Regions from separate parts of the Superficieibacter sp. HKU1 genome, predicted to be linked through region 4. Evidence: predicted binding sites of a transcription regulator. Region 4 holds the regulator's gene; each other region holds the start of a gene.

The links. Region 4 encodes PurR, which represses purine synthesis genes. Its sites were predicted from a motif close to CANGCAAACGTTTGCNTG; they were not measured.
Region 1: the regulator PurR is predicted to act here: its motif matches at 4,649-4,666, upstream of gcvT (glycine cleavage system aminomethyltransferase GcvT).
Region 2: the regulator PurR is predicted to act here: its motif matches at 5,176-5,193, upstream of purE (5-(carboxyamino)imidazole ribonucleotide mutase).
Region 3: the regulator PurR is predicted to act here: its motif matches at 5,015-5,032, upstream of purH (bifunctional phosphoribosylaminoimidazolecarboxamide formyltransferase/IMP cyclohydrolase).

What each region holds. Positions count from the first base shown of each region.
Region 1 is NZ_CP119754.1:3,758,294-3,766,229, forward strand. It holds gene gcvP (aminomethyl-transferring glycine dehydrogenase) at 41-2,914, opposite strand; gene gcvH (glycine cleavage system protein GcvH) at 3,097-3,486, opposite strand; gene gcvT (glycine cleavage system aminomethyltransferase GcvT) at 3,509-4,603, opposite strand; gene ubiI (FAD-dependent 2-octaprenylphenol hydroxylase) at 4,980-6,182, opposite strand; gene ubiH (2-octaprenyl-6-methoxyphenyl hydroxylase) at 6,236-7,402, opposite strand; gene pepP (Xaa-Pro aminopeptidase) at 7,399-7,936, opposite strand, start outside.
Region 2 is NZ_CP119754.1:1,353,426-1,361,361, forward strand. It holds gene P0H77_RS06485 (YebC/PmpR family DNA-binding transcriptional regulator) at 1-577, opposite strand, end outside; gene P0H77_RS06490 (hypothetical protein) at 1,311-1,784, shown strand; gene mnmH (tRNA 2-selenouridine(34) synthase MnmH) at 1,978-3,060, opposite strand; partial or broken gene P0H77_RS06500 (HTH-type transcriptional activator AllS) at 3,135-3,341, opposite strand; gene purK (5-(carboxyamino)imidazole ribonucleotide synthase) at 3,532-4,599, opposite strand; gene purE (5-(carboxyamino)imidazole ribonucleotide mutase) at 4,596-5,105, opposite strand; gene P0H77_RS06515 (hypothetical protein) at 5,222-6,061, opposite strand; gene lpxH (UDP-2,3-diacylglucosamine diphosphatase) at 6,178-6,903, opposite strand; gene ppiB (peptidylprolyl isomerase B) at 6,907-7,401, opposite strand; gene cysS (cysteine--tRNA ligase) at 7,578-7,936, shown strand, end outside.
Region 3 is NZ_CP119754.1:4,500,516-4,508,451, reverse strand. It holds gene nfi (deoxyribonuclease V) at 1-131, shown strand, start outside; gene P0H77_RS21470 (YjaG family protein) at 174-764, shown strand; gene hupA (nucleoid-associated protein HU-alpha) at 951-1,223, shown strand; gene P0H77_RS21460 (DUF1481 domain-containing protein) at 1,230-1,928, shown strand; gene purD (phosphoribosylamine--glycine ligase) at 2,010-3,302, opposite strand; gene purH (bifunctional phosphoribosylaminoimidazolecarboxamide formyltransferase/IMP cyclohydrolase) at 3,318-4,907, opposite strand; rRNA gene P0H77_RS21445 (16S ribosomal RNA) at 5,468-7,009, shown strand; tRNA gene P0H77_RS21440 (tRNA-Ile) at 7,080-7,156, shown strand; tRNA gene P0H77_RS21435 (tRNA-Ala) at 7,260-7,335, shown strand; rRNA gene P0H77_RS21430 (23S ribosomal RNA) at 7,511-7,936, shown strand, end outside.
Region 4 is NZ_CP119754.1:2,462,733-2,470,668, reverse strand. It holds gene cfa (cyclopropane fatty acyl phospholipid synthase) at 1-401, opposite strand, end outside; gene punC (purine nucleoside transporter PunC) at 689-1,885, opposite strand; gene punR (DNA-binding transcriptional activator PunR) at 1,998-2,927, shown strand; gene purR (HTH-type transcriptional repressor PurR) at 2,929-3,954, opposite strand; gene P0H77_RS11795 (YnhF family membrane protein) at 4,252-4,341, shown strand; gene P0H77_RS11790 (MFS transporter) at 4,507-5,673, shown strand; gene sodB (superoxide dismutase [Fe]) at 5,712-6,293, opposite strand; gene P0H77_RS11780 (C40 family peptidase) at 6,411-7,220, opposite strand; gene P0H77_RS11775 (Grx4 family monothiol glutaredoxin) at 7,564-7,911, shown strand.

The sequences.
Region 1 (7,936 bases), 1.3 Mb from region 4:
AGCGCTGACGCTTACCCGGCTTGTCATACTGTAGCCTTTATTACTGATATTCGCTCAGCGGCACACAGGAGCAGAATAAATTACGGTCGCCGTAAACATCATCAAGACGCTTCACGGTCGGCCAGTATTTATTCACCGGGCCTGCCGGGAAGACCGCCTCTTCACGGCTATAGCCATGCGCCCACTCCGCGACCAGCTCACGCTGCGTGTGCGGGGCGTTGACCAGCGGGTTATCCTCCAGCGTCCATTCGCCTTTCTGCACGCGGTCGATTTCCGCGCGGATCGCCAGCATTGCCTCAATAAAGCGATCCAGCTCCATCTGGCTTTCTGACTCGGTTGGCTCGACCATCAGCGTCCCCGCGACCGGGAAGGACATGGTCGGCGCGTGGAACCCATAGTCAATCAGGCGCTTGGCGATATCCAGCTCGCTGATCCCGGTGACTTCTTTCAGCGGACGGATGTCGAGAATACATTCGTGCGCCACGCGCCCGTCGCGGCCGGTGTACAGCACCGGGAAAGCGTCTTTCAGACGGCTGGCAATGTAGTTGGCATTCAGAATCGCCACCTGGCTTGCCTGCTTCAGCCCTTCCGCGCCCATCATGCGAATGTACATCCAGCTAATCGGCAGGATAGAGGCGCTGCCAAACGGTGCCGCAGAAACCGCACCCTGACGAGTGAGCATACCCTCGATTTGCACCACGCTATGGCCCGGCACAAACGGAGCCAGATGCGCCTTCACGCCAATCGGTCCCATGCCCGGACCGCCGCCGCCGTGCGGGATGCAGAAGGTTTTATGCAGGTTGAGATGGGAAACATCCGCGCCGATAAAGCCTGGCGAGGTGATGCCCACCTGAGCGTTCATGTTCGCGCCGTCAAGATAAACCTGGCCGCCAAACTGGTGCACGATATCGCAGACTTCGCGAATGGTCTCTTCATACACGCCGTGAGTGGAGGGATAGGTCACCATGATGCAGGAAAGGTTGTCGCTCGACTGCTCCGCTTTCGCGCGCAGGTCGTTAAGATCGATGTTGCCGTTTTTATCGCAGGCCACCACCACCACGCGCATCCCCGCCATCTGCGCGGAAGCCGGGTTAGTGCCGTGGGCGGAACTCGGGATCAGACAAATATCGCGGTGCCCTTCGTTACGGCTTTCGTGATAGTGACGGATCGCCAGCAGCCCCGCATACTCACCCTGCGCGCCGGAGTTCGGCTGCATACAGAGCGCATCGTAGCCTGTCAGTTTGACCAGCCAGTCGGAAAGCTGGTTGATCATCTGATGATACCCTTCCGCCTGATCCGCCGGGCAGAACGGATGCAGCTCGGCGAATTCTGGCCAGGTAATAGGGATCATTTCCGCGGCGGCGTTGAGCTTCATGGTACAGGAGCCGAGCGGGATCATCGCCTGATTCAGCGCCAGATCTTTGCGCTCCAGCGAGTGCATATAACGCATCATCTCGGTTTCGCTATGATAACGATTGAAGACCGGATGCGTGAGGATTGCGTCGTCGCGCAGCATGGCGGCCGGAATGGCGCGGCTGTCATGGGCAACGTCTTTATCCAGCGCGTCGATATCCAGGCCGTGATCGTCGCCAAGAAGAACGGCAAACAGCGTAAGCACGTTGTCACGGGTGGTACTTTCATCCAGGGTGATGCCTACCGCGTTGTGAATGTCGCTGCGCAGGTTGATTTCCGCCGCCTCGGCACGCGCCAGCACGGCCGCTTTATCCGCAACGTCAACGCAGAGGGTATCGAAATAGTGGGCGTGGCGCAGTTTCAGACCTTTTTGCTGTAAGCCAGCCGCCAGGATATCGGTGAGGCGGTGGATACGGCTGGCAATTCGTTTCAGGCCAACCGGTCCGTGATAAACGGCATACAGGCTGGCAATGTTAGCCAGCAGCACCTGCGAGGTACAAATGTTGGAGTTGGCTTTCTCGCGGCGGATATGTTGCTCGCGGGTCTGCATCGCCATGCGCAGTGCCGTGTTGCCTGCGGCATCTTTCGACACGCCAATGATTCGCCCCGGCATGGAGCGTTTAAATTCGTCTTTTGCCGCAAAGAAAGCAGCATGTGGGCCGCCGTAGCCCATAGGGACGCCGAAGCGTTGTGCAGAGCCGAAGACGATGTCCGCGCCCTGTTTGCCCGGTGCGGTCAGCAGCACGAGCGCCATAAAATCCGCGGCCACGCTGACGACGATTTTGCGTGATTTCAGTTCGCCAATCAGCGCGCTGTAATCATGAATTTCCCCGGTGGTGCCGACCTGTTGCAGCAGCACACCAAAGACATCCTGATGATCCAGCACTTTGTCGGCATCGTCGACAATCACGTCAAAACCAAAGGTTTCGGCACGGGTGCGCACCACGTCCAGCGTTTGCGGATGCACATCGGCGGCCACGAAGAAGCGGTTGGCGTTTTTCAGCTTGCTGATGCGTTTTGCCATCGCCATCGCTTCTGCGGCGGCGGTTGCTTCGTCCAGCAGCGAGGCGGACGCCATCTCCAGCCCGGTCAGATCCAGCGTCACCTGCTGGAAGTTGAGCAGCGCTTCCAGACGGCCCTGAGAGACCTCCGGCTGATATGGCGTGTAGGCGGTGTACCAGCCAGGGTTTTCCAGCATATTGCGCAGGATCACCGGCGGTAATTGAACGTTGGTGTAACCCATGCCGATGTAAGACGTGAAGCGCTTATTGCGGCGGGCAATGGCCCTGAGTTCCGCCAGCGCGGCGTGTTCGGTCGCGGCATCCCCCACCTGCGGCGGGGTGGCAAGCTGGATGTCTTTTGGCACAATCTGGCCGATCAGCGCGTCCAGCGACGCGGCACCCACGGCATTCAGCATAGCCTGCTGTTGCGTGGCATCCGGTCCGATATGGCGTTCAATGAAAGCGCCGCTGTTTTCAAGCTGACTTAACGTCTGGGTCATGAGCGAGGGTTCCTGAAACATTCGGTGAATGGTGGTTATTTTTGGCCGGATGCCCGGTGGCGCTACGCTTACCGGGCCTACGGATTGTGTCTGGTCTGGCTTCTGGCCGGATGCCCGGTGGCGCTACGCTTACCGGGCCTACGGAATGCGTCTGGTTCGGCTTCGTATCCGGCGATGAAGGCTTATTCGTCTTCTAACAGTGCCTCATAGGCAGTGGCATCCAGCAGCGCGTCAATTTCGGTTTCGTCACTGGCTTTGATTTTAAAAATCCAGCCGCCGGCATAAGGCTCGCTGTTAACCAGTTCCGGGGAGTCGCCCAGCGCGTCGTTTACCGCCACAATTTCACCGCCGATCGGCGCATAAATGTCGGAGGCGGCTTTCACTGACTCTGCCACCGCGCAGTCATCACCAGCGCTGACGGTAGTGCCCACGTCCGGTAAATCGACAAACACCATGTCGCCCAGCAGCTCTTGCGCATGTTCAGTAATGCCGACAGTGTAAGAACCGTCCGCCTCTTTGCGCAGCCACTCGTGTTCTTTACTGTATTTCAGTTCCGCAGGTACATTGCTCATCGCTCATTCTCCAGAAAGTACATTACGCAACGGCGTTGCCGTTACGAACAAAAACAGGTTTCGTGACCTTAACCGGCATTTCCCGGTTGCGGATTTGCACAATCGCTTTATCGCCAATGCCTGCCGGAACGCGTGCCAGCGCAATGCTGTAGCCCAGCGTCGGCGAGAAAGTGCCGCTGGTGATAACGCCTTCCTGCGGGTTGCCCTGCGCATCGGTAAAGCGCACCGGTAATTCATTACGCAGCACGCCTTTTTCGGTCATCATCAGGCCGACCAGCTGTTCGGTGCCTCTTTCACGCTGCAATTCAAGCGCGTCGCGGCCAATAAAATCGCGATCGGCGGGTTCCCAGGCGATAGTCCAGCCCATATTTGCCGCCAGCGGAGAGACGCCTTCGTCCATTTCCTGACCGTAGAGGTTCATGCCCGCTTCAAGACGCAGCGTGTCGCGCGCGCCCAGGCCGCAGGGTTTAACCCCCGCATCGACCAGCGCCTGCCAGAAATCCGCCGCCTGCTCATTGGGCAGCGCAATTTCATAACCCGCTTCGCCGGTATAGCCGGTGGTCGCGATAAACAAATCGCCCGCCTGTACGCCAAAGAACGGTTTCATACCCGCTACTGCCTGGCGCTGTTCTTCAGTAAACAGCGTGGCCGCTTTCGCCTGTGCATTTGGCCCCTGGACCGCAATCAGGGACAGATCGTCGCGCACGGTGATGTCGATGGCGTAAGATTCGGCGTGCTGGGTGATCCAGGCAAGGTCTTTTTCACGGGTGGCGGAGTTAACGACCAGGCGGAAGAACTCTTCCGTGAAGTAATAGACGATAAGGTCGTCAATCACACCGCCGGATGCATTGAGCATGCCTGAGTAAAGCGCCTTACCGGGTTTCGTCAGTTTTGCGACGTCGTTAGCCAGCAGATAGCGTAAAAACTCCCGGGTACGGTTACCGCGAAGATCGACGATAGTCATATGCGAGACGTCAAACATACCGGCGTCGGTACGCACCGCGTGGTGCTCATCAATCTGGGAGCCGTAATGCAGCGGCATCATCCAGCCGTGAAAATCCACCATTCGTGCGCCGCACTGGGTGTGTTGTTCGTATAACGGAGTCTGTTGAGCCATCTTTTCCTCGTCAAATCAGCCGGGTTTCGCCAGCGAAACAGTGGCGACGCAAACGTTCTCTTTGGTCTGAACTTACCACCGAACCCTGGCGTAAACCATAAGCTAAAGAAGGTCATCACATTAGCTTATGACCAAAATGCGCAGAAACCGCAGCAGAATTTTTGACTGGCTAAATGCGCAACGACGCGAAAAAAAGCATATATCGACGGCTCAACAACGAATTTAGCAATATTTAAATTGGGAAAACTGGCAAAAATTTCTTAGAGCACAATTGATGACATTACAAAAAGTAATGCGAAAAGATGAGTGAAATTAGAATTTCTCAAACGAGGTAAAAAATCCCGGCGCTGAGGCCGGGAAGAAAAGTGTGACCCAGTTAACGTAACCAGTCAGGGAGATCGTTTACTCCCATCGCCTGACGGATGAGTTGCGGTTTCACGCCGGGTAGCGTGTCGGCGATTTTCAGGCCAATATCGCGCAGGAACTTTTTCGCCGGATTATGCCCGGCGAAGAGTTCGCGAAATCCCTGCATCCCGGCAAGCATCAGCGCGGCGCTGTGCTTACGACTGCGTTCAAAGCGGCGTAAATACATGTACTGCCCGATATCTTTACCCTGCTGATTAAGACGGCGCAGTTCACCGATCAGTTCCGCCGCATCCATAAAACCAAGGTTAACGCCCTGCCCGGCCAGCGGATGAATGGTATGGGCAGCATCGCCAACCAGCGCCAGACGGTGCGCAGCAAACTGGCGCGCGTAGCGGCCGGTTAACGGGAAAACCTGGCGTTCGCTCTCCACGTTGCACAGCCCCAGACGATGATCAAAAGCAACCGTTAATGCCTGATTAAACGCGGTGTCTTCAGCCTGCTGCATCCGCGCGGCCTCGTCAGGGGCCAGCGACCAGACGATAGAACACAGGTGCGGATCGCTAAGCGGCAGGAACGCCAGGATGCCCTCGCCGTGAAAGACCTGACGCGCCACGCCCTGATGCGGCTCGGCGGTACGGATGGTCGCGACCAGCGCATGATGGTTATAGTCCCAGAAGGTCAGCGGGATATCGGCTTTGTCGCGCAGCCAGGAGTGAGCGCCGTCCGCTCCCACGACCAGCCGGGCAGTCATCATGCTGCCATCTTTCAGATTCAGGAAGACCTCGTTCTCGCCCCACGCTACCTGCTGCAACTCAGCCGGAGCGATTAACGTTACGTCCTGACACTGCTGCGCTTTTTGCCACAGCGCGTAATGAATGACGTCATTCTCAATAATATGACCCAGATGAGTATGGCCCATGCTGCGATCGTCAAAACTGATATGCCCGAAGCTGTCCTTTTCCCACACTTCCATGCCGTGATAGCAGCTGACACGCTGTTCGATAACAGAAGACCATACCCCAAGATGGGTCAGCAGCTTTTCGCTGGCCGCGTTAATGGCCGATACGCGTAGCGCATGGGGCGCGTCCATCTCTGGTTTTTGGACCGTTTTTTGTTCCAGTACGGCCACGCGCAGGCCGCTGCCCTGAAGACCGCAGGCAATCGCCAGCCCGACCATTCCCCCGCCAACAATCGCTACGTCAACACTTTGCACAGTTCTACTCCTGAAGCCTGATTCGGCAGGCGAGATGGTTTGAATGAGATAGCTTAGCGCGTTACCCAGCCCAGCGTGCGGCGGGCCAGCGCGTTACGGGCCACAGAGCAGCCTTCCATCGCCATCAGTCCCACGTTACGTCCGGCAATCAACGGAAACCAACGGTTAGCAAACAGATGCACCAGCCCGTCGGTGACACCGATGGTGGCAGCTTTATCCGCGCTGCGGCGGTCGCGATAGCGACTGAGCGTAGCATAGCTGCCGGGATCGTCTGCCTGCGCCAGCGTCTCCGCCAGACTCATCACATCGCGCAGGCCAAGGTTAAAGCCCTGACCGGCAATGGGGTGCAGCGTTTGCGCGGCGTTGCCCACCAGCGCCAGCCGATGCGAAATAGACGCGGAAGCGGTGGTGAGCGCAAGCGGATAGGCCGCCCGCTGCCCGGCATGCGTAATACGCCCCAGCCGCCAGCCAAAGGCGCGCTGTAATTCGTCACAAAATTGCGCGTCGGTCCACGACATGACTTCGTCGCGGCGGTCGAGAGGATGGCACCAGACCAGCGAGCTGCGCCCGGCAGACATTGGCAACATGGCGAGGGGGCCGTCTGGCGTAAAACGCTCAAAGGCACGCCCCTGATGAGCAAGCGCGGTGGTGACGTTGGCAATCACCGCTATCTGCTGATACGGCTGTTGTTGCCACTGAATACCGCACTGCGCGCCGAGCGCCGAGCGTGAACCATCAGCGGCCACCAGCAGACGTCCTGTCAGCGTGTCACCGTTATCCAGCGTAACGCTGACATCATCCTGACAGCGCGCCAGGCTGACCACGCTCGCAGGACAGTGCAGCGTTACGCCGGGCGCTTTACGCAGGAGCGCAAACAGATGCTGACCAACGTCATGAAGTTCCACCACCTGTCCTAGCGCCGGAATCGCATAATCGCTGGCGTCCAGCATGACCGCGCCCGCATGACCGCGATCGCTGACGTGGACCGTGTTAATCGGCGTAGCGCTGCGGGCAATGGCCTGCCAGACGCCGATACGCGCCAGCTGCTCACAGGTTCCTGCGGCCAGCGCGATGGCTCGCGCGTCAAAGCCCGGATGGGCCGCCGCGTCAGGCGCGACCGCCTCGATCAGATGGATCGCCAGCGCTCCCTGAGTTAAGTGTGATATCGCCAGCGCCAGCGTTGCGCCGGTCATGCCGCCGCCTACAATAATCACGCTCATTGTTCGCGCGCCGCCGCCATTAAGGCTTCGATATCGTCGGCTTTTTTCACTACGCGATCGGTGAGATTTTCATTGCCCGACGCGGTGATCACGATGTCATCTTCAATGCGAATGCCAATCCCGCGATACTGCGGCGGCACATCGGCATCCGGCGCGACATAAAGCCCCGGCTCGACGGTCAGCACCATGCCGGGTTCCAGCACCCGCGAACGATCAACGCCGTAGGCACCGACATCGTGAACGTCCAGCCCCAGCCAGTGGCTCAGACCGTGCATAAAGAACGGGCGATGGGCGTTGCTGGCGATAAGTTCTTCCACCTCACCCTGCAAAATGCCGAGCTTCACCAGACCAGCGATCATGATGCGCACGACCTCGGTGGTCACCTCCTGAATGGTGGTTCCCGGCCGATAAAGTTTGAGCGCGGTTTCCAGCGACGCAAGCACGATGTCGTAGATTTCACGCTGCGCCGGGGAAAATTTGCCGTTCACCGGGAAGGTGCGCGTAATATCGCCCGCATAGCCCCGGTATTCGCAG
Region 2 (7,936 bases), 1.1 Mb from region 4:
AGAATTCAGTAATTCCAGCTGCTTTCAGAGCGGCAATTCCTTTATGAAGGTCTGTCGGTTCGGTATAAATAACGATGTTACCTTCTTCTTCGGTCACATCACGAACTTCAACTTCAGCTTCAAGCAAAATTTCAAAAATATGGTCGGGATCTGTTCCTTTAAATACAATCACCCCGGTGTTGTCAAACATATAGCTGACAGCACCAGCCGCTCCAATATTCCCGCCTTTTTTATTGAAAATCATGCGAACGTTAGCAATGGTACGGTTAACATTTGAAGTTAACGTTTCAACGATAAGCATTGAACCGCCTGGTCCGAAGCCTTCATAACGCCCTTGTACGAACGTTTCATCTCCGCCGCCTTTAGCTTTATCAATGGCTTTATCAATAACGTGCTTTGGAACTTGTGCCTGTTTCGCACGTTCAATAACGAATTTTAACGCTGAGTTTGATTCCGGGTCTGGTTCACCTTGTTTAGCCGCAGCATAGATTTCTACACCGAATTTTGCATATATATTAGACGTTGCACCGTCTTTAGCCGTTTTTTTAGCAACAATATTGGCCCATTTACGTCCCACTGGAACAGTCTCCTGGATAATTTATTTACATTACTAACAGGTTAATAACCTGCATGTTTTTCTGCCATATTATATCATAACATGTAAATTCTCGTCTACGAGAAATAAAACATCTCAATTTTACGGGGGGGACTTTAATTTTATTAATGGTTGATAGTGTGGATAAACTATTTCCAGCTTTTTTCTGGTTCTTTTGTTTTTATTCTTAATAATTGAGCCGCAGTAATAATAAATAAGGTAAGAGAAGCAAAATTAATAATCCAGGCCAAAACCCCTGTTATTAACTTTTACGCAGAACTGCTTACAGAGCGCTACAGGCCAGAATTGTCTATAGGGACCAGTTAATGTAGTAAGCACGTAGCTGCTGGTATTGACGGTCACAGTCCAGGATGCGTTACGCCAGGGTCTGGCCCGGCAATCAGGTGCGGTTCACATTCGTGCGCCTCCCAATTCCGTCCTTTCTGCTGTTTCAGACCTTTCATCTATACTGACTATTGCAGTGGAAATTTGCCCAGGAGGCCGCGCCCTGGTCAACGTTCTCATTGTACTGATAAAGCAAGAAGCGCACAGCCTGCAAAAGATGCTTAAGGCACTGCAAGATGCAACTCAGTGCTCGGAGGAAAAGCGTTTGAATAACGTGGACATGTTGATGCGCTAATAAATCGGGAGTGCCTGGCTTACACCCCTGAAAACTTAAAAAATAATAAAACTCTATTTATCCGGGAGATAAATAATGAAAATAAGTAAGTTTGTTTATTCCGCGTTGATTGGCGTTGTCGCCAGTTGCCGCTCTATGACGCCGATGGCGGCTCTCGCTGCAGCGCGCCTTGCCAGACGCGACACACCGGGCAGGCTCATGCTGCTGGACCTTCCGCTATTCAAATATGGCGCGTTAGCGATGGGGGCAGGTGAGCTGTTTGGCGATAAGATGAAGTCAGCGCCGGATCGCACCGTATTTTTGGGCTTATCAGCACGTGTAGCCAGCGCAGGAATTGCGGGTGCCGCGTTAGCACCCTCGGGAGAAGAAAAAACCGGGGCTGCGATCGCTATCTCTGCTGCTGTGCCACTTGCCTATGTCACACTAGCGGCACGCAAAAAAGCCATGGCAGAAATTGGGCAGACCAGAAGTGGCTTGATTGAAGACACGCTCATCGTCGCTATCGGTGCGGCGGTTGTCTTCCTCGCAACACGGCCAAAACGTATTTAAATGTTCTCAGTTACGCCACAATGAATACCGAAAAAAACTAAAACCGTAAGGGAATTGCAACTATAACGGCTAGTCAATGGCTGGCAAAACAGCACGGCATATAGCACTCCGGTACTGTTAAGTACCATTAACCGCGGCCAAAATAATCACCGCCATACCTTTCAGGCTAATACCCGATGCAGTAAGCGGCGTTTCACCACGCCGCCAGCCACTCCGCCACTTCCGGTCCATTTCCCCTGAACACAATCTTTTCCGCCTTTTTCTCCAGCTGATAGCGGTACATCGGGTCGTAATATTCTTCAAGCAGCGGCACCAGCCAGCGGAAGTGGGCGTCGGTGCTGCCGCTTTCACGCTGGCTGGCAAGGGCGAGTTCCAGTTGCGCCGTCAACTCGGCAAAGCGTTGCAGCCCGAGACGGCGGCGGATGGCAAACAGGCCGTGATGCAGATAGTCGCTGTATTCCTGCCAGCCCTGTTCTTCACCATATGCCTGGGTGAAGTCATGATACATTCGGGTAAAATACTCCTCCCGCAGCCGCTCCAGGCGCAGTTCAAACGGATCGTCTACCACCACTACCGGCGCAACCTGCATCCGCAGCCGCAGGCACTCCGGCAGATGGTTTGCGCCAATCATCTGGCCTTCATCTTCCAGCACCCAGCGCACCGGTTCCTGCTGCGCTTTTTTTAGCAGCGCCACCGCCAGATGATTTTCAAACGTTGCCTGAAAATGCTGCGCCTGCACGGTGCGCCCAAAAGAAGAGCCGCGGTGGTGGGCCAGCCCTTCAAGATCGATCCCGCGGGCATGATCGCGCACATGCTGCGTTTTGCCATTGCCGGTACAGCCGCCAACCAGCACTATCGGATGCTGTACAAGCTCTTCCGTTGCCTGCATAGCCGCCTGACGCAGCGCCTTATAACCGCCGGGGATCAGCGGGTACTCGACGCCGTTATCGCGCAGCCACTGCTGTACGATATGCGAACGTTGCCCGCCCCGTGCGCAGCACAGATAGCCCTGCGGCGCACGTTGAGCGGCGTCAATCCAGCCTGCAATGCGTTGCGCACGCGTTTCGCCACTGACCAGTCGATGACCCAGTTTCAGCGCGGCTTCCGCTCCGTCGCGTTTATAGGTCGTGCCGACCGCGGCACGTTCATTATCAAACATTAACGGTAAATTACGCGCCGAAGGCATCGCGCTGCGCTGGAATTCAACGGGCGCGCGCACGTCAATCAGGGGAGTATCCGCGGCGAGAAGGGCGCGCAGCTGGAGTTCTTGCATCATGAATCAAACACCTTAAACATATTATCCCTCCATTCTACGCTCCTCCGGCGGTGGCAATTTGATTTTTCACCATCTTAACCCTCCAGCGTGGTCAAAAATCCACTGATCTCCGGCTGGCGCTGCTGAAACAGCCTGACAATATCGGTGACGGCTTTACCACAATGGTGAGTATGCCAGGCCAGGCTCAGCGGAGACGGCGGACGCATGGAAGGAATGGTGCAACTCACCAGCGCCTGCTGGTCAATCAGCGGCTGGCAGAGCGAGCGGGGCAAAAAACCAATGGCTCCAGGGTAGCTGCTCATTATCGGTCACCCCAATCGCAAGCGCAGCGCCGCCGGGCATGGTGGGTAACGACTTTTGCCGGGTGGCGGCTTCGCCTTACCCGGCCTACAACGTTTTTGTAATCAGCGGGTTACGTTGACCGTAGGCCCGCGCAAGCGAAGCGCCGCCGGGCATGGAGGGCAACCTGCCTTACGCCAGTTTCCCCTGTGCCCAGGTCAACCCGCTGGCATACTCTGGCGGTAATAGCGGCATCAACGCTTCCAGGGTAGCGCTGAGGCGATCCGTATCGCTATCATTAAGATTAAGATGCCCTACCTTACGGCCCGGGCGCACCTCTTTGTCGTACCAGTGCAGATGGACCAGCGGCAGCTTCAGCCAGGCGTAATTCAGATCGGTGCCAATCAAATTCACCATCACCGACGGACTATTAATCACCGGCTGCGGTAGCGGCAGATCGGTGATCGCCCGTAAGTGCAGTTCGAACTGACTGATGGACGCGCCGTTCTGCGTCCAGTGGCCGCTGTTGTGCACGCGCGGAGCCAGTTCGTTGATCAGCAACCCGCCTGGCGTAACAAAACATTCCATCGCCATCACGCCGACATAATTCAGTTCGTGAAGGATGGCGGAAAGCATGGTTTCCGCCTGCGCCTGCTGCTCAGCATTCGCGCGGGGAAACGCCACGCTGGTGCGTAAAATACCGTCCTGATGCAGGTTATGCGTCAGCGGATAAAACACCGTGGCCCCGTCGTGCCCGCGGGCGCCGACCAGCGACACTTCGCCGCTAAAGTTAATGCCCTGCTCAACGATGCATTCGCCGTAGCAATCATCCGGTAACTGTGCCGTCTCTGCCGCGCGTAAACGCCACTGCCCGCGCCCATCATAACCGCCGACCCGGCGCTTAACGATTGCCAGCTCGCCGAGACGGGCAAAAACCTCCGGCCATTCGTCGCGATTCGCCAGCAGCTGCCACGGCGCGGTCGCCAGACCAAGTTTATCGAACAGCTGTTTTTGCGTCAGGCGGTCGGCGATAACCGGAAACACGTCGCGATTCACAAACGCCGGATGACGCGCCAGTTCGCGGGTCAGGGCGGTCTCCGGCCAGCGTTCGATTTCAGCGGTGATCACGCTTTGCGCGAACGGCACCGCCTCCGGCTCGGCATCCAGCCCGACCGGCCATACCGCGATGCCCAGCGGCTCACCGGCCTGACGCAGCATGCGGCCAAGCTGACCGTTGCCCAGAATACAAACCTGCTTCATGCCGCACCCCGCGGGTCCGGATTCTCCAGCACCTCGTCGGTCTGCGCCTTACGCCACTCGACCAGACGCTGATGCAGTTCGGCATCATGCTGCGCAAGAATTTGCGCCGCCAGCAGAGCCGCATTCGCTGCGCCTGCTTTACCAATCGCCAGCGTACCCACCGGAATGCCGCGCGGCATCTGGACAATCGAGTAGAGGCTGTCGACGCCGCTTAATGCCGCGCTCTGTACCGGCACACCCAGCACCGGCACCAGCGTTTTTGCCGCGATCATCCCCGGCAGGTGCGCCGCACCGCCCGCGCCCGCAATAATCACCTGATAGCCGTTCTCCTCTGCGCTTTCGGCAAAGCTAAACAGCTTATCGGGGGTGCGGTGGGCGGAGACAACTTCAACATGGTGCGGGACATTGAGCATTTCGAAGATTTCGGCGGCGAACTGCATGGTAGCCCAGTCGCTTTTGGACCCCATCACGATGGCGACACGCGCCGGGTTATTGCGGGAAGACATGCGTCTGAAAACTCCTGTGGGTGTGCTGCACAGACTGCTAAGGCCACAAAGAATAGCATGGAAAAACGGCAAGGAAAACGGTTGCGTCGTGATGGCAAGGCGTATCGTTATGGATGTCAGCCTGCACCAGACAAGTATATTGTATCGCTTACTTCAGCTATCCCTGCTTTCTCACGCATCGCCGTCATGACGGTAAGAAAGTCTTCCTCGGTTATTTCATTTCCCTGTTCAATAATTATTGAATAATCATCGAAGCCTATTTTAAATCGTTTGTCAGGCAGAATGTGCAAGGTCAACTCAAGTTCTTTGTAAAGAAGAACGTTAAAGTGGCGAGGGGTAACAGAAAAAGAGTCCGCGTGGAAGAAACTATCGGTGAGCGGAATACTATAGGTATCAGAAAAGAATGTTGGTGTGATGATGAGTTTTCCAGAATCAAATCCAAGCGATATTTTATTACGCAAGCGAATTATATTCACCAAAATAATAAATCCAATGGGCGCAGCGAAAAACCCGAGGATACTGGTGGGCGTGAAAAAATTGACCACGCCAAAACTGAAGAGGGTACAACCACCGATGAACGGTGTTTTCGTGGCATAGCAACACTGGGTGGTAACCTGCGGGCTACTGGCCGAACCTTTCCACTCCGTCAGGTTACGGAAACGCAGCTGCGCGTTTCTGCGCAGGAGTCCGTATAGCATTAGCGTGCTAAAAGGCAACATCACAATACCTGCAATCAGGAGTACCACAAAGGAGGTTTTGCGAAAGCGGGGCATCGCTGCTACCGCAACGAGCGATGTGATAAAAACAGTGTTTAAAAGGTAGCTGAATAAAACAAGTAGATAAAATGATGAGCCATAGTAGGCGTAAACAGGATAGTAATTGGCGGCAATATAAACGATAAAAACAAAAATAGCGCAAATAAGATAACCAAGTGTAAACGCTGAATTCTCTCGCACGATCGCACCTCCTTATGCAATAAGTAAAAGCATACGCTTTTCATACGACGAGCGAAAGCGATAATAGAGAGAGACTTTTTCTATTACATCGTAATAAGCCGATTTTAAAAGCGAGATTAGCTAAAAGGGAAGTGGATTAACTCAACGCCCTCCGGCGTCACTTTTACCATCGATCCTTCACAGTGCCAGGCACCTAACACCACGCGACACGCAGGCTCATCATTCGCCGTAAGGTGATGAACGGCGGGGCGATGCGTATGACCGTGGATCATCCACTGTACGCGATGGCGTTCCATCGCCTTGACCACCGCCTGCGGATTAACGTCCATGATCTCCAGCGATTTGGTGGAGTTTGCCGCCTTGCTGTTGGCGCGCATTTTCGCGGCGATCCGCTGGCGCACAAACAGAGGAAGGGCCAGAAACAGTTTTTGCAGCCAGGGCTGGTGAACTTTGGCCCGAAACGCCAGATAGCCCGCGTCGTCGGTACACAGCGTGTCGCCGTGCAGGATCAACACCTTGCGGCCATACAGATTGAGGACTTTTTCTTCCGCCAGCAGGATCATGCCGCTTTCGCGGGCAAAGCGCTTGCCGAGCAGGAAATCGCGGTTGCCGTGAATGAAATAGCAGGGTACGCCGGAATCAACCAGTGGTTTGATCGCCGCGGCGATTTCGCGATGCAGCGGCACCGGGTCGTCATCGCCAATCCACGCTTCAAACAGATCGCCGAGAATATAAAGCGCGTCGGCTTCGCGGGCATCACCTGCTAAAAAACGCAGAAAACCGGCGGTGATCGCCGGTTCTTCGGTACATAAGTGCAGATCTGCGATAAAAAGTGTTGCCACCAATTACTCGCTAACGTCCACGCTTTCAATGATCACGTCTTCTTTCGGCACGTCCTGATGCATACCGCTGCGGCCAGTGGAGACGCCTTTGATTTTCTCAACCACGTCCATGCCTTCAACCACTTCAGCAAAGACACAGTAGCCCCAGCCCTGCAGGCTTTCGCCGGAGAAGTTCAGGAAGTCGTTATCCGCGACGTTAATAAAGAACTGAGCCGTTGCAGAGTGCGGAGCCTGAGTACGGGCCATCGCCAGCGTGCCACGGGTGTTTTTCAGACCGTTGTTGGCTTCGTTTTTGATCGCTTCTTTGGTTTCTTTCTGACGCATACCAGGTTCAAAACCGCCACCCTGAATCATAAAACCGTTGATTACACGGTGGAAAATGGTGTTGTTATAGAAACCTTCGCGGCAGTAGTCCAGGAAATTTTTAACTGTTTCAGGCGCTTTGTCATCAAAGGTTTTGATTACGATATCGCCGTGATTAGTGTGGAATGTAACCATTTTTGCATCCTGTTCCGTTATAGTAGTGCGTTGACCCGACAGCGGGTCACAGCCAGAGGCATGTTATAGCATAAGCGAGGGGTTCGATCATCCCGCAAAGTGTGCTGCTTCATCGCCAAATTATAGGTATCATACGGCCTTTACGATCCATACACGTCTACTACATGGAATCTTCGATGTTAAAAATTTTTAATACTCTGACGCGCCAAAAAGAGGAATTTAAACCTATTCATGCCGGGGAAGTGGGCATGTACGTGTGTGGTATCACCGTTTACGATCTCTGTCACATCGGCCATGGACGTACGTTTGTCGCTTTCGACGTGGTCGCACGCTATCTGCGTTTTTTAGGTTTTAAGCTGAAATACGTGCGTAACATCACCGATATTGACGACAAAATCATCAAACGCGCTAATGAAAACGGCGAGAGTTTTGTCGCGCTCGTTGACCGGATGGTGAAGGAAATGCACACCGATTTCGACGCGCTGAATATCCTGCGCCCGGACAGCGAACCGCGCGCCACCCAGCATATTCACGA
Region 3 (7,936 bases), 2.0 Mb from region 4:
GCACGGATACCGCCCTGGCGTGGGTACAGCGCTGTATGAAGGGCTACCGCCTGCCGGAGCCCACCCGCTGGGCAGATGCGGTCGCATCACGGCGTACTGCTTTTGTGCGATGGCAGGAAATTAACGGCTGATTCAGGTAAACTGCGGCTAATTTCCGAATTTGAGATCTCATCATGCTACAAAACCCGATCCATCTGCGGCTGGAGAAGCTGGAAAGCTGGCAGCACACCACGTTCATGGCCTGTCTGTGCGAGCGTATGTACCCTAACTACGCCATGTTCTGCCAGCAGACCGGGTTTGCCGACCCGCAGCTTTACCGCCGTATTGTCGACCTGATATGGGAAACGCTGACGGTAAAAGATGCGAAGGTGAATTTCGACAGCCAGCTGGAGAAGCTGGAAGAGGCGATCCCGGTAGCAGACGACTATGATGTTTACGGCGTCTATCCGGCGATTGATGCCTGTGTTGCCCTGAGCGAACTTATTCATTCCCGTCTGAGCGGCGAAACGCTGGAACATGCCATTGAGGTCAGCAAGGCTTCAATTACCACCGTTGCAATGCTGGAAATGTCTCAGGCTGGCCGGGAAATGACCGATGAAGAACTGAGAGTGAACCCGGCGGTTGAACAGGAATGGGACATTCAGTGGGAGATTTTCCGTCTTCTGGCCGACTGCGAAGAACGCGACATTGAGCTGATAAAAGGGCTGCGCGCGGACCTGCGAGAGGCGGGTGAGAGCAATATCGGTATAAATTTGCAGCAATGAGACAATAAAACGTGATTTAACGCCTGATTTGTCATGCCTGGAGGCTTCCCATTAGCCCCCCGTCTGGTCTACATTTGGAGGGCGAAAAAAAGTGGCTATCGGTGCGTGTATGCAGGAGAGTGCTTTTCAGGCATTTCCATCGCACTCGATGCTTAGCAAGCGATAAACACATTGTAAGGATAACTTATGAACAAGACTCAACTGATTGATGTAATTGCGGACAAGGCTGATCTGTCTAAGGCACAGGCAAAATCTGCTCTGGAATCCACCCTGGCTGCTATTACTGAGTCTCTGAAAGAAGGTGATGCTGTACAACTGGTTGGTTTCGGTACCTTCAAGGTAAACCACCGCGCTGAGCGTACTGGCCGCAACCCGCAGACCGGTAAAGAGATCAAAATTGCCGCAGCTAACGTGCCGGCGTTTGTCTCTGGTAAAGCTCTGAAAGACGCAGTTAAGTAATATTGCGTGACAGCGAACAGTTTTAACGAAGGGGCGTTCTCGCCCCTTTTGTCTGTCTGGCGTCGGGTAGTGACGCTGGCGGGCGTACTGTTGCTGTCGGCCTGCGGCCATCATTCGTCCCTGCCTCCGTTCACCGCCAGCGGCTATGCTGACGATCGGGGCGCGGTGCGGATATGGCGCAAAGATACCGACGGGGAGGTTCACCTCCTCTCCGTATTTAGCCCGTGGCATAACGGGACGACCTCCACCAGTGAATACCGCTGGCAGGGCGATACCCTCGCACTGATCGAACTCAATATTTATGCTAAACCCCCCGAACATATCCGGGTGCGTTTTGACGATCGCGGTGAACTCAGCTTTATGCAGCATGAAGTGAACGGCGAGAAGCAGCAACTCTCCAGCGACCGCATTGAGCTGTATCGCTATCGCGCTCAGCAAATTCGCCAGACCAGCGATGCGCTGCGTGAGGGACGGGTCGTGCTGTATCAGGGACGCTGGCATCAGAACCACACCATTACCACCTGCGCAGGCAAGACGATCAAGCCAGACTTTGACGCGCGGGCGCTAAGCCATATTGAGCGCCGCCAGAGCCATTCATCCGTCGAGGTGAGCGTGGCGTGGCTGGAAGCGCCGGAAGGCTCTCAGCTACTGCTGGTGGCGAACGAAGATTTCTGTACGTGGCAGCCGAAAGAAGATGATTTCTGACAGGCGGGAGAGGTGAGCACTCTACTGACCTCCCGGAAGAGCATCCCCTCGCCGGACGGGAAAGGGGATGTTGAGGGAGGATTAGAGCTTCTGCTCGCGTGCAATCGCCCGATAGCCAATATCCTGACGGCTGAAACTGCCGTCCCAGTGAATATCTGACATCAGCTTGTACGCTTGTTTCTGGGCTTCTGCGACGGTATGGCCCAGTGCGGTAACGCACAGTACGCGTCCGCCGCTGGTCAGAACCTGATCGTTATCCGCAAGCTTCGTTCCTGCATGGAAAACTTTACCGTCGGCCACTTCTTCCAGCGGCAGACCGTGGATCACATCGCCGGTTCGATAATCACCCGGATAGCCACCCGCCGCGATCACTACGCCCAGCGCTGCGCGTTCATCCCACTCTGACGTTTTCTCATCCAGCTTGCCTTCGCAGGCGGCGAGACAGAGTTCCACCAGATCGGACTTCATGCGCAGCATGATCGGCTGGGTTTCCGGATCGCCAAAGCGACAGTTAAATTCGATAACTTTTGGGTTGCCCTGCTTGTCGATCATCAGCCCGGCGTACAGGAAGCCGGTGTAGGTGTTGCCTTCCGCCGCCATGCCTTTCACCGTTGGCCAGATGATCCGTTCCATGGTGCGCTGGTGAACATCGCTGTTCACCACTGGCGCAGGGGAATAGGCACCCATGCCGCCGGTGTTTGGACCAGTATCGCCATCGCCCACGCGCTTGTGATCCTGGCTGGTGGCCATCGGCAACACGTGCTCGCCATCAACCATCACGATGAAGCTGGCTTCTTCGCCGTCAAGGAATTCTTCGATCACAATCCGGTGACCGGCGTCGCCAAAGGCGTTGCCTGCCAGCATGTCGTGTACGGCGGCCTCCGCGTCGTCAAGCGTCATCGCGACGATGACGCCTTTCCCTGCCGCCAGACCGTCAGCTTTAATCACGATCGGCGCGCCTTTTTCACGCAGATACGCCAGCGCAGGCTCAACGTCGGTGAAGTTTTGATATTCCGCCGTCGGGATAGCATGGCGGGCGAGGAAATCCTTAGTAAAGGCTTTGGAGCCTTCCAGTTGGGCGGCCCCTTCGGTTGGGCCAAAGATCTTCAGACCCGCGGCGCGGAAGGCATCGACCACGCCGATCACCAGCGGCGCTTCCGGGCCAACGATAGTCAGATCGATCTTCTCGTTTTGCGCGAAATTCAGCAGTTCAGGAATATCTGTCGCGCTGACGGCAACATTTTGCAGTACCGGCTCAAGCGCCGTGCCCGCATTGCCCGGCGCAACGAATACGGTTTCAACCAGCGGCGACTGTGCCGCTTTCCACGCCAGCGCGTGCTCGCGTCCGCCGTTACCAATGACTAATACTTTCATCTTCTACTCCGTGGATTAATGGCGGAAATGGCGCATATCGGTAAAGATCATCGCAATGCCGTGTTCATCGGCGGCGGCAATCACTTCTTCATCACGGATAGAGCCGCCAGGCTGGATCACGCAGCTCACGCCCACGGCAGCAGCGGCATCAATACCATCGCGGAACGGGAAGAAGGCATCGGAGGCCATCGCGGAACCTTTCACTTCCAGGCCTTCATCAGCAGCTTTAATTCCGGCGATTTTCGCAGAGTAAACGCGGCTCATCTGGCCCGCGCCGATGCCGATGGTCATCTTCTCTTTAGCGTAAACAATGGCATTAGATTTAACAAACTTCGCCACCTTCCAGCAGAACAGCGCATCACGCAATTCTTGTTCGGTTGGCTGACGTTGGGTGACCACACGTAGTTCGCCTTCCGTCACCATGCCCAGATCCCGATCCTGTACCAGCAGGCCGCCGTTCACGCGTTTAAAATCCAGGCCTGCCACGCGCTCCGCCCACTGACCGCAGGTCAGGACGCGCACGTTCTGTTTGGCGGCGGTGATTTTCAGCGCTTCGTCGCTTGCCGAAGGGGCAATGATCACTTCTACAAACTGACGGGAGATGATGGCCTGCGCCGTTTCGGCGTCCAGCTCACGGTTGAACGCGATAATGCCGCCGAATGCAGAGGTCGGGTCGGTTTTGTATGCGCGATCGTAGGCATCCAGAAGAGAGGTGCTGACGGCCACGCCGCATGGGTTGGCGTGCTTAACGATGACACAAGCAGGCTCGTTGAATTCTTTCACGCACTCCAGCGCCGCATCGGTATCAGCGATGTTGTTATATGACAGCGCCTTGCCCTGTACTTGTTGTGCAGTGGCTACGGAAGCTTCTTTGACATTCTCTTCTATATAGAAAGCGGCCTGCTGGTGGCTATTCTCACCGTAGCGCATATCCTGCTTCTTAATGAAGTTCAGATTCAGGGTGCGCGGGAAACGGCCTGAAGCTTCTTTATTGTCGCCGTGATAGGCCGGAACCATACTGCCGAAGTAATTGGCAATCATGCTGTCGTAGGCGGCGGTGTGTTCGAAGGCTTTAATAGCGAGGTCGAAACGGGTATTGAGGGTCAATGAACCTTCATTACTGTCCATCTCATTAATAATGGTGTCGTAGTCGCTGCTCTTCACCACAATAGCGACATCTTTATGGTTCTTGGCAGCGGAGCGCACCATGGTCGGGCCGCCGATATCAATATTCTCTACGGCGTCTTCCAGTGAACAACCCTCACGAGCAACGGTCTCGGCAAACGGATAGAGGTTAACAACCACCATATCAATAGGCGCGATCCCGTGTTTTTCCATAATGCCATCATCCTGACCGCGACGGCCAAGAATACCACCGTGTACTTTTGGATGCAGGGTCTTCACGCGTCCATCCATCATTTCCGGGAAACCGGTGTAATCGGAAACTTCAGTCACCGGCAGACCTTTCTCTGCTAACAGCCGGGCAGTGCCCCCTGTAGACAATAGCTCTACTCCGCGAGCAGAAAGTGCCTGGGCGAATTCGACGATACCGGCTTTATCAGAAACACTGAGCAGAGCGCGGCGGACTGGACGACGTTGTTGCATGGTAAATCCCCTGGATTTGCAAATTACAGAGAGCGTTAGATGAATTTTCTCGTAAAAACTCAGCTAACGCCCCAGGCGGGGCATCCTTCATTTTGCGCGAGCATTGTAACGAAAACGTTTGCGCAACGCTCGCGAATTTTCGGTCTTTTGACGATCTGTGGATAATTCTGTGTGTAAATGGGTATAAGTGGGGGTTTTGCTGGGGAATGCAGCAGTCAGTCATTTTTCTGCAATTTAACAGTTGCGGGCGCTCGAGAACTCCCTATAATGCGCCTCCATCGACACGGCGGATGTGAATCACTTCACACAAACAGCCGGGCCGGTTGAAGAGAAAAATCCTGAAATTCAGGGTTGACTCTGAAAGAGGAAAGCGTAATATACGCCACCTCGCGACGGTGAGCTGTAAGCCGCGTCGCAACTGCTCTTTAACAATTTATCAGACAATCTGTGTGGGCACTCGAAGATACGGATTCTTAAATGCCGAAAGGCAAAAAGAAATACCAAGTCTCAGAGTGAACACGTAATTCATTACGAAGTTTAATTCTTTGAGCATCAAACTTAAATTGAAGAGTTTGATCATGGCTCAGATTGAACGCTGGCGGCAGGCCTAACACATGCAAGTCGAACGGTAACAGGAAGCAGCTTGCTGCTTCGCTGACGAGTGGCGGACGGGTGAGTAATGTCTGGGAAACTGCCTGATGGAGGGGGATAACTACTGGAAACGGTAGCTAATACCGCATAACGTCTTCGGACCAAAGAGGGGGACCTTCGGGCCTCTTGCCATCGGATGTGCCCAGATGGGATTAGCTGGTTGGTGGGGTAACGGCTCACCAAGGCGACGATCCCTAGCTGGTCTGAGAGGATGACCAGCCACACTGGAACTGAGACACGGTCCAGACTCCTACGGGAGGCAGCAGTGGGGAATATTGCACAATGGGCGCAAGCCTGATGCAGCCATGCCGCGTGTATGAAGAAGGCCTTCGGGTTGTAAAGTACTTTCAGCGGGGAGGAAGGCGATGTGGTTAATAACCACGTTGATTGACGTTACCCGCAGAAGAAGCACCGGCTAACTCCGTGCCAGCAGCCGCGGTAATACGGAGGGTGCAAGCGTTAATCGGAATTACTGGGCGTAAAGCGCACGCAGGCGGTCTGACAAGTCGGATGTGAAATCCCCGGGCTCAACCCGGGAACTGCATTCGAAACTGTCAGACTGGAGTCTTGTAGAGGGGGGTAGAATTCCAGGTGTAGCGGTGAAATGCGTAGAGATCTGGAGGAATACCGGTGGCGAAGGCGGCCCCCTGGACAAAGACTGACGCTCAGGTGCGAAAGCGTGGGGAGCAAACAGGATTAGATACCCTGGTAGTCCACGCCGTAAACGATGTCGACTTGGAGGTTGTGCCCTTGAGGCGTGGCTTCCGGAGCTAACGCGTTAAGTCGACCGCCTGGGGAGTACGGCCGCAAGGTTAAAACTCAAATGAATTGACGGGGGCCCGCACAAGCGGTGGAGCATGTGGTTTAATTCGATGCAACGCGAAGAACCTTACCTGGTCTTGACATCCACGGAAGAATCCAGAGATGGATTTGTGCCTTCGGGAACCGTGAGACAGGTGCTGCATGGCTGTCGTCAGCTCGTGTTGTGAAATGTTGGGTTAAGTCCCGCAACGAGCGCAACCCTTATCCTTTGTTGCCAGCGGTCCGGCCGGGAACTCAAAGGAGACTGCCAGTGATAAACTGGAGGAAGGTGGGGATGACGTCAAGTCATCATGGCCCTTACGACCAGGGCTACACACGTGCTACAATGGCATATACAAAGAGAAGCGACCTCGCGAGAGCAAGCGGACCTCATAAAGTATGTCGTAGTCCGGATCGGAGTCTGCAACTCGACTCCGTGAAGTCGGAATCGCTAGTAATCGTGGATCAGAATGCCACGGTGAATACGTTCCCGGGCCTTGTACACACCGCCCGTCACACCATGGGAGTGGGTTGCAAAAGAAGTAGGTAGCTTAACCTTCGGGAGGGCGCTTACCACTTTGTGATTCATGACTGGGGTGAAGTCGTAACAAGGTAACCGTAGGGGAACCTGCGGTTGGATCACCTCCTTACCTTAAAGAAACGTTCTTTGTAGTGCTCACACAGATTGTCTGATGAAAACGGGCAGTAAAAAATCTCTGCAGGCTTGTAGCTCAGGTGGTTAGAGCGCACCCCTGATAAGGGTGAGGTCGGTGGTTCAAGTCCACTCAGGCCTACCAAATTCGTCCTGATACTGCGTTGTGAAACGACTCGCATACCTGAGTATGCTTCGCCGTTCCACGCCTTGCCTCAGGAAAAATTGCGGTGAGCGAGATTTACGATGGGGCTATAGCTCAGCTGGGAGAGCGCCTGCTTTGCACGCAGGAGGTCTGCGGTTCGATCCCGCATAGCTCCACCATCCTTTACTGTCCGGAACATGAAAACTTCAGAGTGTACCTGAGAAGGTATGCTGCGAAGTTTTGCTCTTTAAAAATCTGGATCAAGCTGAAAATTGAAAAACACTGAACAACGCGAGTTGTTCGTGGGTCTCTCAAATTTTCGCAACACTGAAGTGAAACAGCTTCGGGTTGTGAGGTTAAGCGACTAAGCGTACACGGTGGATGCCCTGGCAGTCAGAGGCGATGAAGGGCGTGCTAATCTGCGATAAGCGCCGGTAAGGTGATATGAACCGTTATACCCGGCGATACCCGAATGGGGAAACCCAGTGCAATCCGTTGCACTATCGTTAAGTGAATACATAGCTTAACGAGGCGAACCGGGGGAACTGAAACATCTAAGTACCCCGAGGAAAAGAAATCAACCGAGATTCCCCCAGTAGCGGCGAGCGAACGGGGAGGAGCCCGGAGTCTGAATCAGCGTGTGTGGTAGTGGAACGGTCTGGAAAGTCCGGCGGTACAGGGTGATAGTCCCGTACACAAAATCACACACACTGTGAACTCGAAGAGTAGGGCGGGACACGTGGTATCCTGTCTGAATATGGGGGGACCATCCTCCAAGGC
Region 4 (7,936 bases):
TACGGGTCGAGCATGCGGGTAAACAGATCGTTACCCAGATCGTAGTGCTCTTTACCGACAATCCAGGCGCGCTTTTTACTTTGTAAGTTAATCAGGCGGGTGGCGGCGACACGAAGCACATCTTTCAGGTGGTGCGGTAGCTGAGTATCCAGTCCGGCGCGCAGAACGCGGGTAAAGAATATATCCAGCCGGTCACATTCCCACCAGCCATCCATATAACTTTCGCCTAAACCGAGCGACCCTTCCTGCAGTACTCGCTTAAAGAAATGCGGGTTTTTAACCCGTAAATCACAGGGAGCAGTACCATTAATAGCAATACCTGCGCGGCTTAATAACTCGTTCGTAATGCGATACCAGTCGTCGTTCGGTATGCTAACGTCTTCTATACACGATGAACTCATAGCTTCTCCATCACGCGTATGTGATCAGAACCTTAAAACAGCGTAGATGCTATTTTGGTTTGTGAGAAATCTTACGGGAAATCCGTAAGCCTGCTATCCGACGTAGAAACAGAGGAAGGGAGAAGACCCTTGCCGAAATGCCGTCCATGGGAGAAACGGATGAAATCCATCATCCGCTAAGTAACACTCTTTTATAATAATTTGGCAACAGAATCGAGTATAGGACGCTAAACTCGCTGATTCAATACAAAAATGTTAGCAGCCTAACTAACGGGTCGTTTGTAAGGCTACGCCCGACAGGTTTTTGCCGCCATCTTTTGCTGAGCAGCGCGGCTTGCTACCTGCTGCATCCAGTAGCCTGCGCCCGCCAGCAGCACCGTGATCAGCATCACGCTGGTGGTGGTAAGAAGCGGCGTTGCCACCAGCCACGAGACCACCAGGCTTGCCAGAAAGCACAAGCCGAGCTGGAGGGTATTCTGTAACGCAGCAGCACGCCCGGTCGCCTGAGGGAAAGGGCGCAGGGCCTGTGCCACCACAATCGGGTAAATCGCGCCGTTGGCTATCGCCATCACACAGAAGGGGATTAACAGCGCCGTCAGCGAACTGCCGTCAAGGAGGCCCGTCAGCCAGGTTGCCACCACGCTGAAGGCGTATAATCCCAGAAGCCACGGTAGTAACTGCTCTCCCTGCCATTTTTGCAGCGCCGCACGACAACCATATCCTCCTGCCAGAAATGCAATGGTCTGCGGGACATAGCTCAGGCCAATCGCCGCCGGACCGTAGCCCATTTCACTGAGGATAAAAGGCGAGCCGGTGAGCCAGGCAAAGAAACTGGCCGAACAGGCGGCATAAATCAGTACATTACCGAGATATAACCGTGAGCGCAGCAGCGTGGCAAATGTCAGCTTCTCTTCGCTATCCGTTTTTTGATGCGCGACGGATTTCAGACGCAGTGCCGGGAGCATCAGAAGCAGGGTGATAGCAAATAACGTCGCAAAAATGGCCTGCCAGTCAAAATGGGTCAGGATCCAGCTGCCGAGCAACGGTGCCAGAGCGGGGGAGAGACCCACCAGCGGCATAATGGTGGCGAAGATCCGGTTAACGCGTTGAGCCGGATAATAGTCAGTCACCATCGCCTGCCAGGTCACAGCGGCAGCGCAAACGCCCGTCGCCTGTATAAAGCGCAGCGCCAGCAGCATCGTGGCATCGTGCACCCACAGCATACCCAGGCAACCTACGGCGAAAATGGCCAGCCCGATAAGCAAAATGGGACGCCGCCCGAAGCGATCCGACAGGGGGCCCCACATAAGCTGGGCCAGCGCGAAGCCGGCCAGAAATAAGCTCAGGCTGGCGCTGACCGCGGCGGCCGGGGTATTAAGATCGTGTTGAATCGCCGCGAACGCGGGCAAATACATATCGGTGGCCAGAAATCCCAGCACGCTGAGTCCGGCCAGCCAGACCAGAAACCCTTTTCCAGGCTGCATATACATTCTCTTTTTTACAAGCAGGTGACAGGAGCAAGAGTGTAGGCAGTGCAATAAGACTTGTGAAACGCTAATATTTGTACATTGACATCAAAAAATTTGCAGGCAGAAAATGTGGTCAGAATATTCTCTTGAAGTCATTGATGCGGTTGCCCGCAACGGCAGCTTTAGCGCAGCGGCGCAGGAGCTGCATCGTGTTCCGTCAGCAATCAGTTATACCGTGCGTCAGATGGAAGAGTGGCTGGGGGTGCCGCTATTTGAGCGGCGCCATCGCGATGTAGAGTTAACCCCGGCCGGCAGCTGGTTTTTAAAAGAAGGGCGCACTGTTATCAAAAAAATGCTGATCACCCGTCAGCAGTGTCAGCAAATTGCCAATGGCTGGCGCAGCCAGCTTCCCATTGCCGTAGATAATATTGTCAGGCCCGAACGTACCCGGCAAATGATTGTCGATTTCTATCGCCATTTTCCTGACGTCGAACTGATTGTTTTTCAGGAAGTGTTCAACGGTGTGTGGGATGCGCTGGCCGATGGGCGGGTGGAACTGGCCATCGGCGCAACCCAGGCTATTCCGGTCGGTGGGCGCTACGCGTTTCGGGATATGGGAATGCTGAGCTGGAACTGCGTTGTCTCCTGCGACCATCCCCTCGCAAAACAGCCGGGGCCGTTAAGCGACGATGAGCTACGTAACTGGCCTTCACTGGTGCGCGAGGATACCTCACGCTCGTTGCCAAAGCGCACGACGTGGCTGCTGGACAATCAAAAGCGCGTCGTGGTGCCGGACTGGGAGTCATCGGCAACCTGTATCTCAGCGGGTCTTTGTGCGGCGATGGTGCCTTCACATTTTGCCCGGCCATGGACAGATTCGGGCGAGTGGGTCGCGCTGGCCCTCGAGAACCCGTTTCCTGATGCGGCCTGCTGCTTAACCTGGCAGCAGAGCGATATCTCGCCCGCGCTGGGATGGCTGCTGGAGTATTTGGGAGACAGCGAAACGCTGAACAAAGAGTGGCTGCGGGACCCGGAAGAAACGGCTCCCGCAGGCTAACTTAACGGCGGTAGTCGACGAACGGACCATCGGCTACCGAGCGGCGTTCAATCAGGCGGGGGTGCACCTCAATGGACTTCGATTCAACCCGCTTATTCACAATGCGATCCAGCAGCATATTAAACGCGGCTTCGCCGAGGGAATCTTTCGGCTGATGAATCGTCGTCAGCGCTGGCGTAAAGAAACGGGCATTGCGCACGTTATCGTAACCAATCACCGAAATATCCTGCGGCACGCGCAGGCCCATCTCATCGGCGGCACATAATGCCCCCATCGCCATGATATCGCCACCGCAGAAGACGGCGGTGGGGCGCTGGGACTGATTGAGGATCTGTTGCATCGCCTGATAGCCGGATTCCGGTTCGAAATCCCCCTGGACAATCCACTGTTCAGGGATCGTGACCTGAATTTCGTCCATCGCTTTCATAAACCCGGCCAGACGCCCGGCCCCGGTATTACGTTCCAGCGGACCTGGAATAATACCGATATCACGATGGCCGCGTTCGATCAGATAGCGCCCGGCCATATAGCCACCTTTAAACGCGTTATCAATCACCGAGTCGGTAAAGTCCGCTTTTGATTCGCCCCAGTCCATCACTACCATCGGAATGTGACGGTATTCTTCCAGCATGCTTAATAGCGATTCAGGATATTCAGAGCACATGACCAGTAGGCCATCGACGCGTTTTTGCGCCATCATCGACAAATAAGCGCGTTGCTTTTCAATATCGTTCCACGCATTGCCAAGGATCAGGGTATAACCTTTCTGGAAACAGCTTTTTTCAACCGCTTCAATAATTTCGGCAAAATAGGCCGCTTCACTGCTGGTCGCCAGCAGGCCAATCGACTTGGTGTGATTAACCTTCAGGCTGCGGGCAACAGCGCTGGGAGAATAGTGAAGTTCTTTAATTGCCGCCCACACTGCATTACGCGTATCTTCAGCAACAAAACGGGTTTTGTTGATAACGTGTGACACAGTTGTAGTGGAAACGTTTGCGCGTTTCGCGACATCTTTAATTGTTGCCATTACATCTTACTCCGGACCCTGGCCTGAACGCCTGCAAATAGGAGGGTAAACGTTTGCCTTCACACACCCCTGGCGCAATTTTGCGATCATTGCTTAGGTCGGGAAATCGACACAGAACGTCAGGTGGGGGTCAATGGCTGGTACGCTTATAATTAAGCGTGGAATTTTGGCCGATCCTGATGAAAAGGGAAAGAGAAAAAATGTATATCAATCTAAATCCTGCAAGATTTTCGCCGTTAAGTGTGTAAAAATGAACAAGCTCACTTTTCACAGGGTCATAACAAGGAGTAAAAATTGATGAGTGCCGATCTTAAGTTTTCTCTGGTAACGACCATTATTGTGCTGGGGTTGATTGTTGCCAGCGCATTGGTTGCCGTTCTGCATTGATTCATCCGAGGGAGAGTCTTCTCCCTCACGCCGCTTTTGCGATTTTGCACCTCTCAGCAAAACTCTTTTGCATTTTGCCTCACTTTCGTTTTTTTGTGATTGATGTCATGCTTTTGGCTTCTTTGCGTCGTGTCGTGGTGATGTCGGCCAAAACGGAGTCTGTTCATGAAAGTTAATTTTCCCCTGCTGGCGCTGGCTATCGGTGCGTTTGGTATTGGCACCACCGAGTTTTCTCCGATGGGATTATTGCCCACGATTGCCAAAGGGGTCGATGTTTCTATTCCCACTGCGGGTATGCTTATCAGCGCCTATGCGATTGGCGTAATGGTCGGTGCTCCCATCATGACGCTCCTGCTTTCCCACCGCGCCCGGCGCAACGCGCTAATCTTTCTGATGGCGATTTTTACCCTCGGCAATGTGCTTTCTGCGATTGCACCCGATTACACCACGCTGATGCTTTCCCGTATTGTCACCAGCCTTAACCACGGCGCGTTCTTTGGTCTGGGATCGGTGGTTGCCGCAAGCGTGGTGCCAAAACATAAACAGGCCAGCGCGGTGGCGACCATGTTTATGGGGCTCACCATCGCCAACATTGGCGGCGTTCCGGCGGCCACCTGGCTGGGTGAAGCGATTGGCTGGCGGATGTCCTTTCTTGCGACGGCGGGTCTGGGGGTTATTGCCATGGCGAGCCTGTGGTTCTCGCTGCCAAAAGGCAGTGCAGGGGAGCGGCCCAACGTGCGGCAGGAACTGACGGTGCTGCTGCGTCCGCAGGTTCTTAGCGCACTGCTGACGACCGTGCTGGGGGCAGGCGCGATGTTTACGCTTTACACCTACATCGCGCCGGTTCTGCACAGTCTGTCTGCGGCAACGCCACTCTTTATTACTGCGATGCTGGTCCTGGTGGGGACAGGGTTCTCCATCGGCAATTATCTCGGCGGTAAATTTGCCGATCGTTCAGTGAATGCCACGTTAAAAGGTTTTCTGCTGTTATTAATTGCGATCATGCTGGCTATCCCGCTGCTGGCCCGCAATGAGTTTGGCACGGCGTTAAGTATGCTGGTATGGGGTGCCGCGACATTTGCCGTGGTTCCACCGCTGCAAATGCGCGTTATGCGCGTGGCCAGCGAAGCGCCGGGCTTATCATCGTCGGTGAATATCGGGGCGTTTAATCTCGGTAATGCTTTAGGGGCGATGGCCGGTGGAGCGGTGATCTCCGGCGGGCTGGGTTATAGCTTTGTTCCGGTAATGGGGGCCATCATTGCGGGCCTGGCACTGCTGGTGGTGTTCTTTTCCGCCCGTCAGCCCGCGCGTGAAGTTTGCGCCAGCCGTTAAGCGATAGCGCAGAAGGCAAACGTCTTCTGCGCAGTTACTCAGGCTGCCAGGTTTTGTGCCACAAACGGCCAGTTCACCAGCGCCCAGAAATGCTCCAGATAACCCGGACGGGCATTGCGGTAGTCAATGTAGTAAGCGTGCTCCCAGACATCCACGGTCAGCAAGGGTGTATCGCTGGTGGTTAACGGCGTGCCAGCGTTAGACGTAGAAACGATCGCCAGAGTGCCGTCCGCTTTTTTGACCAGCCATGTCCAGCCTGCACCAAAGTTTTTGATTGCCGCATCGGTGAACTGCTTTTTAAATGCGTCTACGCTGCCAAAGGCCTGGCTGAGCGCATTTGCCAGCGCTTCCCCAGGTTCACCACCGGCAGAAGGGGCAAGACAGTTCCAGTAAAAGGTGTGGTTCCACACCTGAGCCGCATTATTAAACATGCCGCCTTCGGCGCCACGAACGATCTCTTCCAGTGATTTATTTTCCCAGTCCGTATCTTTGATGAGTGCGTTGAGATTGGTCACATAGGTCTGGTGATGTTTGCCGTGATGATAAGCGAGGGTTTCCGCAGAAATATGCGGCTCCAGCGCGTCTTGTGCATACGGTAATGCAGGCAGTTCGAACGACATTGCGATACTCCTTTTTATTTTGATAACTCAATATCCACATATTAAGCACGGGTATATTAACAAAATAACGGAGCCGTAAGAAGAGCCTGTCCTGCTGCATGAGCAGCAGGACAGCGATTAGCGAATGGTTTTCGGCGTCATGACCCGGCGTGCGCCAACGTAGTGGCGTACCCAGTAATCCTCACTCAGCGACGAGATCTGGATATCCTGGCCGCTACGCGGTGACTGAATAAATTTGCCGTTGCCAACATAAACGCCAACGTGATCGGCGGTGCCGCGTCCCTGAGTGCGGAAGAAGACCAGATCGCCGCTTTCGAGGCTGCTGCGCTCAATCGGCGCAGCATCGCGCAGATGATACATTTCGTTCGCCGTGCGCGGGATCGGGATTTTAACCAGGTCTTTGTACGCGTAGTAAACCAGACCGCTGCAATCGAATCCGGTACGCGGTGACGAACCACCCCAGTGATAGGGTTTGCCAATCTGATTCATTAACTTGGACATGGCCGTTCTTTGCGCTTTCTGCATACGGACCTTGTGAACGTCACTCAGCGCCAGCGGTTTGGTCGAGGCATTGAGGCATTTATTCTTATAACCCTTACGCACCGTACATTTTTTATCGGCCAGCTTTACGACAGCGGTTTTGGTGGGTTTGGTTTTATCGCGTCTGGATTTACTGGAGGTGAGGGCCGTTTTGGCTTTCGTTTTGCTGGTGCTTTTACTGGATTTCGTCGCTGTTTTAGTGACGGTCTTGCTGGATTTTTTACTGGTTGTTTTACTTTTCGTTTTTTGTTCTGAGGTCTTTGCTAAATGCGTTTTCTGTATGGCAGACGCTCTCGCCTGCTCAGAAGCCTGAGCAAGTGGTGAAAAAACAAACGATGTAAACAGTAAGGCACAGAGCGTGATCGAGACTTTATTTATCCGCGCCACTGAGCATTCCCCTGGTTCGGGCAGGCATGAAGATATGCCTGCGCATGATGGTGACAAAAAGCCAGTCGATTCTAATGCATAAAAAGCCAGAAAGTTAATAGTCTTTTTGCATCTAAAAGACTGATTCGTTACCGGGCGCAAAAAAAATCGCCCGTTGGCGGGCAAATTGCGCACAGTTTGTGCGATTAATTTGTCTCATCGATAATAAAACGGTATTGATAAAGCATCTTTTGGATTCAGACGATAGAATAATAGTGAGTGAATAAAATGTTATTTTCGGTCCAGGGCCTGAAACGCTACAATGACAGACTACTGCCGTAAAAGAAGTTAAGGAAGCATGACAATGAGTACGACAATTGAAAAAATTCAGCGTCAGATCGCTGAAAACCCGATCCTGCTGTACATGAAAGGCTCACCGAAATTACCGAGCTGCGGTTTCTCTGCTCAGGCCGTACAGGCGCTTTCTGCCTGTGGCGAACGTTTTGCCTACGTTGATATCCTGCAAAACCCGGATATTCGCGCGGAACTGCCGCAATACGCGAACTGGCCGACCTTCCCACAGCTGTGGGTAGACGGTGAACTGGTTGGCGGCTGCGACATCATTATCGAGATGTATCAGCGTGGCGAGCTGCAGTCATTGATCAAAGAGACTGCCGCCAAACACGCGACTGACGGCACCGACGCTCAGTAAGCTACCGGCAAAAAAAAAGCGACTC